DNA from 2 places in the Mesorhizobium sp. M0040 genome. Region 1 is predicted to be linked to the other one. Evidence: predicted binding sites of a transcription regulator. Region 1 holds the regulator's gene; the other holds the start of a gene.
What was found. Region 1 encodes PhoB, which activates phosphate uptake and scavenging genes when phosphate is short. Its sites were predicted from a motif close to TGTCATNNANCTGTCAT; they were not measured.
Positions count from the first base shown of each region.

Region 2: NKJ91_RS27830 (alkaline phosphatase D family protein) is a predicted target of PhoB. The motif match lies at 2,314-2,330, and genes of this name have one in related genera.

Region 1 covers NZ_JAMYVA010000046.1:22,872-30,175, reverse strand. The annotation lists gene NKJ91_RS27075 (ROK family protein) at 207-1,451, shown strand; gene phoB (phosphate regulon transcriptional regulator PhoB) at 1,461-2,150, opposite strand; gene phoU (phosphate signaling complex protein PhoU) at 2,167-2,874, opposite strand; gene pstB (phosphate ABC transporter ATP-binding protein PstB) at 2,907-3,710, opposite strand; gene pstA (phosphate ABC transporter permease PstA) at 3,707-4,558, opposite strand; gene pstC (phosphate ABC transporter permease subunit PstC) at 4,562-5,551, opposite strand; gene pstS (phosphate ABC transporter substrate-binding protein PstS) at 5,611-6,672, opposite strand.
Region 2 covers NZ_JAMYVA010000050.1:8,619-15,922, forward strand. The annotation lists gene typA (translational GTPase TypA) at 1-140, opposite strand, end outside; gene NKJ91_RS27825 (hypothetical protein) at 339-620, shown strand; gene NKJ91_RS27830 (alkaline phosphatase D family protein) at 667-2,241, opposite strand; gene NKJ91_RS27835 (MFS transporter) at 2,519-3,802, opposite strand; gene NKJ91_RS27840 (TetR/AcrR family transcriptional regulator) at 3,885-4,490, shown strand; gene NKJ91_RS27845 (hypothetical protein) at 4,589-5,179, shown strand; gene ppa (inorganic diphosphatase) at 5,197-5,727, opposite strand; gene NKJ91_RS27855 (GNAT family N-acetyltransferase) at 5,844-6,350, opposite strand; gene NKJ91_RS27860 (TPM domain-containing protein) at 6,468-7,106, opposite strand; gene NKJ91_RS27865 (TPM domain-containing protein) at 7,117-7,304, opposite strand, start outside.

The DNA.
Region 1 (7,304 bases):
AAAAATACTGGCCCGATCTCCGGCTGCTGTCAACATCGATTCTGATGGATTTTGATGACTCTGCGAGTTTTTTCGAGCGTCGGAATAAACGATGACAGCGCCACCTGCATCTGACACTATTTGCCTGCATCCGACACTATTTGTCGGACATTACCGACGGCTTCCGGTTCATGAGCGGCCGCGGCAACCGGGAGGAAAGCAAAACAATGTCGGTCGGAATCCGCCATGACGATTTGCGCCGGCGCAACCGGGCGATGGTGATCTCGGCGGTGCGCCGGGCCGGCCAGCCATCGCGTACTGAGATCGCAGCTACCACCGGCCTCAGTCATTCGACCATATCGGCGATCTCTTCCGACCTGATACGGGAAGGCATCCTCGCCGAGAGCAAGGCAAGTGAGCCCGTTTCGTTGAAACGCGGTCGTCCGCAGGTCGGCCTCGCCCTCAACCCGGAAGCGGCGGCGGTGTTGACCGTGGTGTTGTCGCTGAATTTCCTGTCGGCCGCCATTATCGACTATACGGGACAGGTGGTCGCCGAGGAACAGCGCCGGCTGGACACGCTGACCATGCCGCGCGACGAGCTGATCCGTGAATGCATGGCCATCGTCCGGCGCCGGCTACAGGATCCAGACCTTGACGTCCGCTGTGTCGCCCGCATCGCCCTGGCGATTCAGGGCATTACCGACTCCCCTGCACGCGCCATGCTGTGGTCGCCGATCACGCCGCAGACCGACATCGCCTTTGCCGACATGCTGGAGGACGAATTCGGCATCCCGGCAACGGTGGAGAACGACTGCAACATGATGGCGGTGGCTTTGCGCTGGCGCAATCCGGATCGGTATCGCGACGATTTCATCGCCATCCTGCTTTCGCATGGCATCGGCATGGGGCTGGTGCTGAAGGGCGAACTGTTCACCGGGACGCATTCCTCGGGCGGCGAATTTGGCCACATGATCCATCGTCCGGGCGGCGCGCTCTGCCGTTGCGGGCGGCGCGGCTGCATCGAGGCCTATGCCGGCAACTACGCCATCTGGCGCAACGCCAGGCAGATGAGCGACGACAGCGAACCGGTCGCCGACGTCAGCGACGCCGACATGCGAGCACTGGCGGCCCGGGCGCGCGAGAAAGATGGGCCGGAACGCGAGGCCTACCGCAAGGCCGGCGAGGCGCTGGGTTTCGGTCTCGGCTCGCTGTTCGCGCTGATCGATCCGGCACCGGTCGCGATGGTCGGCGCCAGTGCCGCCGCCTTCGATCTGATCGAGCCGGCCTTGCGGAAGGCAATCGCCCAGACCGCCGGCGGCCAGCATTCAGGCTCGATCTCCTTCGATACAGAGCCGAACGAATTGCCGCTGATCCGCGAAGGCTGCGCGATGCGGGCGTTAAGCTTCGTCGACCAGGAGATTTTCGCGCCGGGCGCGCAAATGAGGCCCAGCGTCAGAAAGAACGTAGCCTGACCAGGCGGGTCAATCTTCCCTGATCGCATAGCCGGCACCGCGGATGGTGCGGATGACATCCGGCATCCGGCCGTTGTTGACGGCTTTGCGCAGCCGCCCGACATGCACGTCGACGGTGCGTTCGTCGATGTAGATTGTCTCGCCCCAGACATTATCGAGTAACTGGCTGCGCGAGAAGACACGGCCCGGATGCCGCATCATGAACTCGAGCAGCCGGAATTCGGTCGGCCCGAGCCTGATTTCGCTCTTCTTGCGATAGACCCTGTGCGATTCGCGATCGAGCACGATGTCGCCGACCTTCAGCACGCTGGACAGCACTTCCGGCTTGGCGCGCCGCAGCAGCGCCTTGACCCTGGCCATGAATTCCGGTGTCGAAAACGGTTTGACCAGATAGTCGTCGGCGCCGGTCGAAAGACCGCGCACCCGGTCGCTCTCCTCGCCGCGCGCGGTCAGCATGATGATCGGCAGCCGCTCGGTTTCGGGGCGCACCCGCAACCGACGACAGAGCTCGATGCCGGAAACCGCTGGTATCATCCAGTCGAGCACCAAAAGGTCGGGCACATTCTCCTGCAAACGGATCTCGGCTTCGTCGCCGCGTGTCACCACCTCGACCTGGTAGCCTTCGGATTCGAGATTGTAGCGGAGCAGCACACCCAACGGCTCCTCGTCCTCCACCACCATTATGCGTGGTGCGATCATCGGCTGGGCACCCCCATCATGTCACCGGTGCGGACATTGTCGTTTCGTCCTGCTTCGGACGATTGACCGGCAATTGCTCGCCGGTCAGCACATAATACGCATTTTCGGCGATGTTGGTGACATGGTCGCCGATCCGCTCCAGATTCTTGGCGCAGAACAGCAGGTGCGTGCAAGCGGTGATGTTGCGCGGATCTTCCATCATGTAGGTCAAGAGCTCGCGGAACACGGACGTGTATTTGACGTCGATGCGCTCGTCGGCGGCACGCAGCTTGGCCAACGCGGCCGCATCGCCTGCAGCATATTCCTCGATGACACCCTGCACCTGGATGAGAACCAGCTGCGCCATCGCGTCGATGGAATGCGACAGGTCCCGCGGCGTGGCGCTGAGGCCGACCGCACTCACGCGCTTGGCGATATTCTTGGCAAGGTCGCCGATGCGTTCGAGGTCGCCCGCCATGCGGATCGCTCCGACCACATGGCGAAGATCGTGGGCCATCGGCTGGCGTTTGGCGATCAGGGTGATGGCGCGGTCGTCCAGTTCGCGTTGACGCGCATCCATGATGGCGTCGTCGGAAACGACGCGTTGCGCCAGCACGTTGTCGGAATTCAACAGGGCCTTGGTCGCCCCGCCGACCATCGAACCGGCGAGGTCGGCCATGTCGCGGATCAGCTTGCTGATCTGCTCGAGATCCTCGTCGAAAGAAGCGACTGTGTGTTCGCCCATGGTCCTGTCCTCATATGCATGATCGGAACGGCTCAGCCGAAGCGGCCGGTGATGTAGTCCTGCGTGCGCTTCTCGCGGGGCGACGTGAAGATCTTCTCGGTCCGGTCGAACTCGACCAGTTCACCCAGATACATGAAGGCGGTCTGGCGCGACACGCGCGCCGCCTGCTGCATGTTGTGGGTGACGATGACGATCGTGTAGTCGGCTTGCAATTCGTCGATCAGTTCCTCGATCTTGGCAGTCGACAGCGGGTCGAGGGCCGAAGCCGGTTCGTCGAGCAGAATGACTTCCGGCTTCACGGCCACGGTGCGGGCGATACAGAGCCGCTGCTGCTGGCCGCCGGACAGGCTCAAGCCGCTGGCGTTGAGCTTGTCCTTGACCTCGCTCCACAGCGCGGCGCGCTTCAACGCCTGTTCGACGCGGCCGTCCATCTCGGACTTGCCGAGGTTCTCGTAGAGCCTGACGCCGAAGGCGATGTTCTCGTAGATCGACATCGGGAACGGCGTCGGCTTCTGGAACACCATGCCGATCTTGGTCCTGAGGAGGTTGAGATCCTGCGACCGGTCGAGAATGTTCTTGCCGTCGAGCAGCACCTGGCCCTCGGCCGTCTGTTTTGGGTAGAGCTCATAGATGCGGTTGAACACACGCAGCAGCGTCGATTTCCCGCAGCCCGAAGGGCCGATGAAGGCCGTGACACTGCGCTCAGGCAGAGACAGGCTGATGTCCTTCAGCGCCTTGCTCTGGCCGTAGTAGAAGTTGAGATTCTTGACCTCGATCTTCGTCTTCTCGGCGACCGTTTCGGCCATCGTCATGTCTGGGGACAACATCTGTGTCATCTGTCCTCTCTGCGTCCGGTAAGGCTGCGGGCGAGGATGCTCAAGCCCAGAACCGTCAGGGTGATTATGAGTGCGCCGGTCCACGCCAGTTGCTGCCATTCCTCGTAAGGGCTGAGAGCGAACTGGAAGATGGTCACCGGCAGGCTGGCCATCGGCGCGTTGATATTGCTGCTCCAGAACTGGTTGTTGAGCGCGGTGAAGAGCAGCGGCGCCGTCTCGCCGGAAATGCGTGCTATCGCCAGCAATATGCCGGTGACGATGCCGGACAATGCGGCGCGGTAGGCGACCGAACGGATCACCACCCAGCGTGGCGCGCCGATCGCGGCACCGGCTTCACGCAACGCGTTCGGCACCAGGTTGAGCATGTCTTCAGTGGTGCGCACGACCACCGGAATGACCAGGATGGCAAGCGCAACGGCGCCGGCAATGGCCGAGAAATGTCCCATTGGCCGCACCATCAGCTCGTAGACAAACAAGCCGATGATGATCGACGGCGCCGACAACAGGATGTCGTTGATGAAGCGGACGACGGTGGTGATGCGCGAAAAGCGTCCATACTCGGCCATGTAGGTTCCCGCCAGCACGCCGATCGGCGTGCCGACGACAACGGCGATGATCGTCATCAGCAGGCTGCCCGCGATGGCATTGAGCAGGCCGCCGGCCTCGCCCGGTGGTGGCGTCATCTCGGTGAAGACCGCGAACGAAAGCCCGGCTGTGCCCTTATAGACCAGTGCGCCGAGGATGAGCGCCAGCCAGGCAAGCCCGATGCCGGCGGCGACGACGCAAAGCGCCATCATCACCGAATTCCTGGCTTTGCGGCGGCTGTGGAGCGATGAGGATGTCGACATCGGTCAGGCTCCCGTACGGGCGTCGATCCGCATCAGCATGTAGCGGGCGGCGGCAAGGATCAGGAAGGTGATGACGAAGAGGATCAGGCCGAGCGAAACCAGCGAGGAGGTGTAGAGGTCGCCGTCGGCCTCGGTGAATTCATTGGCGATGGTCGCCGAGATCGTCGTGCCCGGCGCGAACAGGGAGGCACTGATGCGGTGGGCGTTGCCGATGACGAAGGTCACCGCCATGGTCTCGCCGAGCGCCCGGCCGAGGCCAAGCATGACGCCGCCCATGATGCCGATGCGGGTATAGGGAATGACCACGCGCCGGGTCACTTCCCAGGTCGTGCAACCGATGCCATAGGCCGATTCCTTCAGCACCGCCGGCACCGTATCGAAGACGTCTTTGGTGATCGAGGTGATGAAGGGCAGCACCATGATGGCAAGGATCAGCGCCGAGGTCAGAAGGCCGATGCCGTAAGGAGGGCCGGCGAAAAGGCTGGATAGTCCCGGTACGCCGTGGAAGATGTTGATGATGAAGGGCTGTATCGTCGTCTGCAGGAACGGCGCGAACACGAACAGGCCCCAGATACCATAGATGATCGAGGGAATGCCGGCCAATAGCTCGACCGCGATGCCGATCGGGCGCCTGAGCGGGCGCGGGCAGAGCTCGGTGAGAAAAACTGCAATGCCGATGCCGATCGGAACCGCGATCAGGATGGCGATGGCCGCCGTGACCAGGGTGCCGTAGATCGGCGCCAGTGCGCCAAATTTTTCCGTGACCGGATTCCAGCTTTCAGTCGTCAGGAAGGAGAAACCGAAGGACGACAGCGCCTGCCACGAGCCGGCAAACAGCGAGATCGCGACACCGCCGAGGATGACCAGCACAAGAATTGCGGAAGCGCGGGTGAGTCCGCGGAATATGGCATCGGTGAGCGCGAAGCGCCGCACCGTAGCTTCCCTGGCCCGGGCTGCTGCGGATGATGGCATGGCATCGGAAGCGATGGTCATTGGGTCCTCGCGATTGAAGGCAACAGGGAGGGCGCCATCGACGCCCTCCCTGGAGGAGATTACATAGCCGAGTAGAGCGGCTTGCCGTCGTCGCCGACGACTTCCTTGGCCCACATGGCCTTGACGCTCTCAACCACCTTGTCGGGCATCGGAACGTAGTCCAGCTCGCCGGCCATCTCGTCGCCCTTGTCGTACGCCCAGGCGAAGAATTTGAGCGCTTCGCCGGTGGTCGCGGCATCATCCGGCTTCTTGTAGAGCAGGATCCACGTTGCCGCCGTCATCGGCCAGGACTCGGCGCCCGGCTCGTTGGCGAGGATGACGCCATAGCCCGGCTGCGAGCTCCAGTCGGCATTGGCCGCTGCCGCCGAGAACGCCGCCGCGGCGGGCTCGACCTTCTTGCCGTCCTTGTTGATCATATCGGTGTGGGTGAGCTTGTTCTGCTTGGCGTAGGCATATTCGACATAACCGATCGCGCCGCCGGTCTGGGAGACGTTGTTGGCAACGCCCTCGTTGCCCTTGGCGCCGATGCCGACCGGCCATTCCACGGCCTTGTCGACGCCGACCTTTTCTTTCCAGTCCGCGCTGACGTCGCCGAGGTAATAGGTGAAGTTGAACGTCGTGCCCGAACCATCGGAACGGTGAACGACCGCGATCGCCTGCGAAGGCAGCTTGACGTCGGGATTGAGCTTCTTGATCGCCTCGTCATCCCAGCTCGTGATCTTGCCGAGGAAGATGTCGGCCAGCGTCGGGCCGTCGAGAACCAACTCGCCCGGCTTGATGCCTTCGAGATTGACGACGGGAACGATGCCGCCCATCACCATCGGGAACTGAGCCAGTCCGGACGCTTCAAGCTCGTCGCCCTTGAGCGGCGCATCCGAAGCGCCGAAGGTAACGGTCTTGGCTTTGATCTGCTTGATGCCGCCGCCGGAACCGATCGACTGGTAGTTAAGGCCAACGCCGGTGTCTTTCTTGTAGGTGTCGGCCCACTTCGCATAGATCGGGTAGGGGAAGGTGGCGCCGGCGCCGGAGATGTCCGCGGCGAGCGCGGCGGACAGGGTGAGGGTGGTCGTCGCCGCAGCCATTGCAATCGCAACGGCCGCCGAGCGGATGAAATGTCTCATGTGGCCTGCTCCTGTTCGGAATATGGTCTCTCGGCGCCATTCCTCCGGCGCCCGCTGAGGCCAATAGCCCCCGATTATTACAGTCGCATGACAGTTTCATGTCGCTCCGGTAACGTCGTCCAGCCAGGTAAGAAGGAGCGGCCGCGGGCTTTGTCGGCATGGGCCGCGGTTTGCCGCTGGAATCAGCAGCTTGCGTGAATTCCGGCCGGCATCGTCTGCTCGGCGATCGTAGCCACCGGCTTTAAAAGAAAAAAGCCGGACGGGAGCGCGTTGCATGCAGCCAGAACGTGTCATGGCCGCGCCATCGCCGAAACAGGTCCGTTGGGGTAAATCTGACCCTGTTTCTTGCCGGCGGTCGCTGCTCCCGCCCGTAACTGGAGGAGCGGAACTTCGAATATCCCATTGTCGCCACTGAGCGCGACTTTGGTATGGTGCGATCGCACCATGGCCTTACGCTGGAAGCGTTGACGAATCGCAAGGTTCTAACTCGCGCTGGACCTCCATCCGCGCCCGACCCGGCGCTCGATCTTCGAGCAACGCCTTCGACTGGAAGTGCGACGACTCTACTTCACGGTATCTACTCCCTTCGCCCTATTCCGCCGGTTGTCGGTTAGGCCGAAGCAGCGTTATAA
Region 2 (7,304 bases), on a different contig from region 1:
TCGAGGTCGTTCGAATCCATGGCGCGCTCGGCGACGCGCTGGTTGTCGCGGAACGAGCCGGACTGTTTCAGAAGCTGGTCGACGAGGGTGGTTTTTCCATGGTCGACGTGCGCGATGATCGCGATATTGCGGATTTTCATGTTTCGGTCTCGGGAGCGTTGCAGGCAGCAGGCCAAAAGGCGCTGCCTCTTTCGGTTGGGCGGCTCATACAGGGTTTTTCGCAATTGCGAAAGAGGAGGCGAGCCACCAAATAAAGTCACCAAATCTTAAATGTCTTGGTGTGAAGTGGAATTATTAACCAAGGCGGAACCTTTCATGGTCCGGACAGTTCGAATTTCATGATCGAGATAGGCATCAAACTCCGGCCGATTTTGGCATGTACCGCGCTCGCCGTCCTCCTCGCGGCCGGCGCGGCGCAGTCGGCGGCGTCGTTCAAGGAGACGCGGTCTGCTTTGCCGTCCGACAAGCCGTCGGCGGAGCAGCTTTTTGCCGATGCTCCCGATGGCGTCGATCCGGTGGTGACCGGGCCGGTCAGCGCCGCCTTCAAGCAGCGGCAGCAAAATGCCGGATGCGACAGCGCCGTCTGGCCCAACATTCCCGTCGTCTGCTATCCCGATTGATATACGTCCTACCCTCGGGCTGGCCCGAGGGTAGTGACGCCGTCGCTCACGCCGACCGCACCGGATCGAGCGTGACCTTGTAGAGTTCGCTGTCGTCGCGATCCATCAGCCGCACCGTCAACTGCTCGGTGGCGCCCTCGATTTCGACGAGCCCGAAGAACTGCAGGCCGGCCGAAGGCGCCAGGTTTTGACCCTGTTCGGCAGTTGGTGCCTTTATGAACTTCAGCTCCGGGCCGAATGTCATATCGAAACCATTAGGCCCGAACGTGCCGGAATGGATCGGACCCGAAACGAATTCCCAAAACGGATTGAAGTCCTGGAACTGCGCCTTGTCCGGATTGTAGTAATGCGCGGCTGTGTAATGCACGTCTGCGGTGAGCCAGACAGTGTTGCTGATACCCGCATTCTTTATATAGCGAAGAAGGTCGGCAATTTCCAGTTCACGCCCTTTGGCCGGGCCATTGTCGCCATTGCTGACCGCCTCGGCCCCTACCTTCTTGGTGCCGTCGTTCCAGACGACGAGGCCGAGCGGCATGTCGGCGGCGATGATTTTCCAGGTTGCGTTGGAATTCGCCAGTTCACGCTTCAGCCACTTGATCTGCTGTTCACCGAGGATGCGCGATTGCGGCGTCATCGTCTCCTGCATATCCGGACCGTTGGGGCCGCGGTAGGAACGCATGTCGAGGAAGAACACGTCGAGCAGCGGACCATAGGCGATCTTGCGGTAGACGCGGCCGGGCTCCGACGGCTCGTAACGGATCGTCGTCATTTCGTGGAAGGCGCGCGCCGCACGTGCCGCCAGCACATGGATGGATTTTTCAGTGTAGCGATCGTCGGCGCTCAGGTCCTTCGAGTCCGACCAGTTGTTCAGCACCTCGTGGTCATCCCACTGATAGAAGGTCGGACAGATGGCGCTGAGCGCCAGCACATGCCTGTCCATCATGTTGTATTTCCACTGCGCCCGGTATTCGTCCAGCGTCTCGGCAACCTTGCGCTTCTCGTCGATCAGCACTTTGTTTTTCCACTTGCCGCCGTTGGGCAGGTCGACCTCGTCCTTCATCGCACCATCGGCATAGATCGTATCGCCCGAATGCAGGAAGAAGTCGGGCGCGTGCTTGGCAATGGTGGCGTAGGTCTTCATGCCGGTCTCGTCGATGCCCCAGCCTTGGCCGGCGGTGTCGCCCGACCAGGCAAAGCGAATGTCGCGCTTCGAGGCAGGTGCCGTGCGGAAGCGGCCGACGACCGGCTCGGAAACGGCGTTGATGTCGGCAAGATCGGCCGCGACCATGCGGTAGAAGATGTCCTGGTCGGAGGCGAGATCGGTAAGCAGCCGCTTCACGGTATAATCGCTGGCCGGCGAGGTATCGAGCGGCGCCAGGCGGACGGCATTGGTGAAGCTTTCGGTCGGCGACACCTCGAACATGACGCGCGACGGCCGGTCGGTGCGTGTCCAGACCATGCCGCTGGTGGCGTCGACGTCGCCGGACTGGATGCCATGGGTGAACGCCGGGCGCTGATTGGCGCGCGAGTAATAGGGAAGGGCGAGGCCCGAGGCGCCGACCAGGCCAACGGCGCTGGCCGACGTGACGAAAGCGCGCCGCGTCATCGATATCTTGTTCATGGCTGTCTCCTGGATGGCATTGAACGTCGCCGCCAAGCTCCAGCTTCAATGTTTCAGGCACATTTCGAAACGATGAAGGTTTGATAACAGTGAACAGGCTGGCGAATCTCCCTCCTTGAGGGGGAGATGTCGCCGAAGGCGACAGAAGGGGGTCGTCTCGCATGGAGCACCGACCTCTTGTGCCTGCGATAAGGGGCCGAGCCCGGTTGGACCGCCCCCATCAGGCTGCTTCGCGGCCATCTCCCCGTCGGGGAGATTAGCGCTCAGCCGTCGCAGCTCAAGCCGGCTGCGGTTCCGGATCAAACGCCGGGCGGCTGGTGTTGATCAGCAGCGAGATGCAGGCGGCGGCTATTGCCGTCATGCCGGCGATCAGGAAGGCAAGCTGATAGTTGCCCTGAAGCTCACGCATGGTGCCACCGAAGGCAGCGGCGGTTGCCGCACCCACCTGATGGCCGGCGACGATCCAGCCGAAGACGATCGGCCCGCTGCGGTCGCCGAACGCCTCGTTGGAAAGCCTGAGCGTCGGCGGCACCGTGGCGATCCAGTCCAGTCCGTAAAACACCGCGAAGATGATCAGGCTGGTCGCCGAGAAGCCGGAATAGGGCAAATAGATCAGCGACAGGCCGCGAATACCGTAATAGACGCCGAGCAGCTTGCGCGGGTCGAAACGGTCGGTAAGCCAGCCCGACAGCGTCGTGCCGATAAGATCGAAGATGCCCATCATCGAGAGCAGGCCTGCAGCCTGCACTTCGCCGATGCCCATATCGCCGCAAAAGGCGATCAGGTGCGTGCCGACCAACCCGTTGGTGGTGAAGCCGCAAACGAAGAAGGTGGCGAACAGATACCAAAAGACGCGCGTGCCGGCGGCGCGGCGCAGCGTGCTCATCGTATGCGCGAGGAAATTGCCTTGCGCGGCAGGTGGTGACGGCGGCACGTCGTCGAGCTCGGCGCCATAGCGCACCATGCCGATGGAGGCCGGCCGCTCCGGCACCAGCAGCCAGACCAGCGGCAGCAGGCAGGCGGTGGCAACCGAGACCGCGATGACAACCGGCCTCCAGCCGCCCGACTGGGCGAGCGAGGCGAGCAGCGGCAGGAAGACCAGCAGCCCGGTGGCACTGGACGCCGACATCAGTCCCATCACCAAGCCGCGATTGGTCTTGAACCAGCGGTTGACGATGGTCGCGCCGAGCACGGTGGCGACGGCGCCCGAGCTGACGCCGGAAAACACGCCCCAGGTGAGGAGCAGATGCCACGGTTTGGTCATCAACAGGCTGAGCGCGGTCGATCCCGACATCAATAGCAGCGCGGCAAGCAAGGTGCGGCGCAGCCCGATCCGCTCCATCAGCGCCGCGGCAAACGGCCCGGTCAGGCCATAGAGGAAGATGCCGGTGGCCGCCGCCAGCGACACCACGTCGCGCCGCCAGCCGAAACTGTTCTCCAGCGGCAGCATCATGACCGCCGGCGCCGAACGCAGGCCCGCTGCGATCAGCAGGCAGAGGAAGATGACGGCGACCACGACGAAAGCGTAGCGCTGGCCAAACGGGCGGGATTGAGCTATCATGTTACTGACCGGTACGTTGCAGGAGCGCGAAACATACGTACCGACCGGTAACATTGTCAACCAGCTAACCGGCAGACCAGGCATGAAAAGCATTGAACCAACGATCAAGGCGAATGACGCACCGCCGCCTCGCGCCGCCGAACGGATTCTCCAGGTGGCGCGAGACCTGTTCTACCGGCAAGGCATCAGGGCGATCGGCGTCGACGAGATCGTGCGGCGTGCCGGCGTCACCAAGCCCAGCCTCTACCGCAGCTTTCCGTCCAAGGACGAGCTGGCCGCATCCTACCTCCGGCACTATGACCTCGAATTCTGGGAGCGTTTCGACGAGGCGGTGGATGCCCATCCCGGCGATCCGCGCGCGCAGATCGTCGCTTTCCTAACGCGCGTCGGCAAGCGCACGCAAAGGCCCGATTATCGCGGCTGCGGCATGACCAATGCCGCGGTCGAATATCCCGAACCTGGCCATCCGGCCCGCGTCGTGAGCGAAGCCAACAAGCAGGAATTGCGCCGCCGCCTGCGTGCCATGGCGGCGGCGATGGGCGCCGGCGACGCCGAGACGCTGGGCGACGGGCTGCTGCTCCTGATCGAGGGCGCCTATATCAGCGGCCAGCTGTTCGGTGCCGGCGGGCCGGCGCAGTCGGTGGCCCGCAACGCCGATCTTCTGATAGAGGCAAGTTTGAAGAAATAGTGTTCCGTTTTACCAGACCACTGTGCGCAGCCTGACTTCCTCTAGGCTGCTGCTAAATTTGACGGTACGCTGCGCCCCCCGAACTGAGTTGTTCCGCCATGCGCGCTCTCTTGATCCCGCTTGCCCTCGCCGGTTTCTGCCAGGCGGCCCGGGCCGGCGACATATCCAGCGTCTATACCGATCTCGATTGGGAGAAGGACTGCGTCACCTATGCCCAAGCGGAAGAAGGCGACGGGGACTGGGCCGATCTCGCCTGTTCGGGCTACCGCGGTTACCCGGTGCTGGTTTCCTACGACGATGCGCGGGAATCGCTGTTCTACGGCTTTCCACCTGGCGATATGACCACGGTCTGGGAAAGCTTTTCCGGTCTCAATTCGGCTGGACCCAAGGTGGAGTGGCGGATCGAAACCAACGGCAAAACTGCCATTCCCTTCGCCGTCATTCATCGTCGCTCGATCAGCGATACCGAGGGCGAGAACAAGTCGACGGAAGTGCTGATCGTCGCCAAGGTTGCCCAGCCTGGCGCCCACGAAGGCTGCACGATCGGCCTTGTGCTCGCCACCGGCAATCCCGCCGCCAACGATCAGGCGCGCAAGCTTGCCGACGAGAAGGCACGCACCTTCGCTTGCGGCAAGGACAAGCGTGAGGTGCTTGGCGACGCGCCCGCTTTCGGCCGCGTCGACAACTGATTATTTGCGCCCGACAATTACTTGCGCCTGGCCCGCTCGATTGCCTCGACGATCATCTTCTTGGCATAAGCCGCATCGTACCAGCCTTCGATCTTGACCCATTTGCCGGGTTCGAGATCCTTGTAGTGCTCGAAAAAGTGCTGCACTTGCTGGCGGGTGATGTCGGGCAATTGCGTGTATTCGTGGACGTCCTCGTAACGCAAGGTCAGCTTGGGTGAAGGCACCGCGATCACCTTCTCGTCCTGGCCCGCATTGTCCTCCATCACCAGCACGCCGATCGGCCGCACATTGATGACGCAGCCTGGCACCAGCGCGCGCGTGTTGCAGACTAGCACGTCGATCGGGTCGCCGTCGCCCGACAGCGTATGCGGTACGAAACCGTAATTGCCGGGATAACGCATCGACGTGTGAAGGAAGCGGTCGACGAACAGGGTGCCGGCTTCCTTGTCCATCTCGTACTTGATCGGCTCGCCGCCGATCGGCACCTCGATAATGACGTTGACGTCCTCGGGCGGGTTCTTTCCGCTGGCAATCGCTTCGATACGCATCGCTTTATCCCTCTCTCGATTGGAGATCGATAGCGGGCGACGGCGAATGGTGCAATGCGGCGAATGGTACGGGGAGATCGTCCGAACCGAAAACCGGCCGGATCATGCGCTGGCCATCATTCCCAGACGAAAGCGACCTTCTTCAGCGCCTTCTGCTCGAATATCTCGACGCCTTCGGCAACATCGCGGCCACCGGCGCCGGCATAGAAGGCAAGTGCGTTCTGATTGTCTTCCAGCGCCCAGACCACCATGCCTTTCAGGCCATGGTCGGCCAGCCGTGCCCGCGCGGCCGAGAACAGCCGGCTGCCGAGCCCGATGCCTTGATATTCCGGCCGCAGGTAAAGTTCGTAGATCTCGCCCTGCTGCCTGAGTTCGCGGGCGCGGTTCTTGCCGATCGTCGCATAGCCGGCAATTTTGCCGCCGATTTCGACGACCAGGACGGTGGCAGCGCGGCGAATGGCATTCGCCCACCAGTCGGCGCCGCGGCGGTTGATCATCGATGTCAGCGTGCGGTGCGGGATGATGCCCGAATAGGCGCCGCGCCAGGCCTCGAGATGCACGTCGGCGATGGCGGCTGCATCGCGCGGTTCGGCTTTCCTGATGTCGATGCTCAGCGTATTCATGATTGGTTAACCATAAACCCGCCGCGCCCGATTGCAAGAGTCCGGTCAACCGCCGCGATGCTTTCACACAGCCGGACGGTGCGTCCTTGAGACGCTGCGAAACCGCTTTTGGCGAGATCAAATCTCGACCAGATGGTCGTCCAGTTCGTTGCTGTCGCCGGTCGAGACCGGAAAATGCTCGGCCAGTACCGCACCGACTGCTTGGATCGCCTTGACGAACCCCTCGGCAAGCCGATCGTCGCCGGCATGCGCCGTAAGGTCGCGGACGACACCGTCCCAGACATGCTGGCCGACACGAGAATCGATCCCGCTGTCGGCGACCACCTCGGCGTAGCGCTCGGCAATCGAGACGAACACCAGCACGCCAGTGCGCGCCGTGGTGCGGTGGACGTTGCGGGCGAGGAACTGCTTCATCGCATTGGCGTGGGCGGCCTGGTAGCGCAGCCGCCTCGGCACCAAATGGATGCGCAATGCCGGCAATGCCCACAACAGGATGAGCACACTGGCAAGCGCCAGAAGCTCGGCGATGACGAAATGCGGCAAGCGGATCGACAGCCACCAGGCTTCCAGCCCATAACCGACGCCGAGGCTGACGACGAGCATGCCGAGCATCGCCATGAAAGCGGCCGGAAAGAAATAGCCGTCGCTGGCATGCGCCACGACGCAGTAGATCTCGCCGTCGGTCTTTGATTCGGCAGCGCGGATCGCATCGGCGATGCGCTCATGATCCTCGGGGCTGATCGGTCGTGTTGCCATGATTGATGTCTCACCAGCTTCCTGAAGAACCGCCGCCGCCGGACGAGCCGCCGCCGCCTGAAAACCCGCCGCCGGAACTTCCGGACGACCAACTGCTGCCGGAACTTCCCGACGACCAGCCACTGCCGGACGAGGTCCCCGACGTCCAGGCACCGCCACCGGAGGATGACGAACCTGGCCCGCGGCCGTAGCGGAACG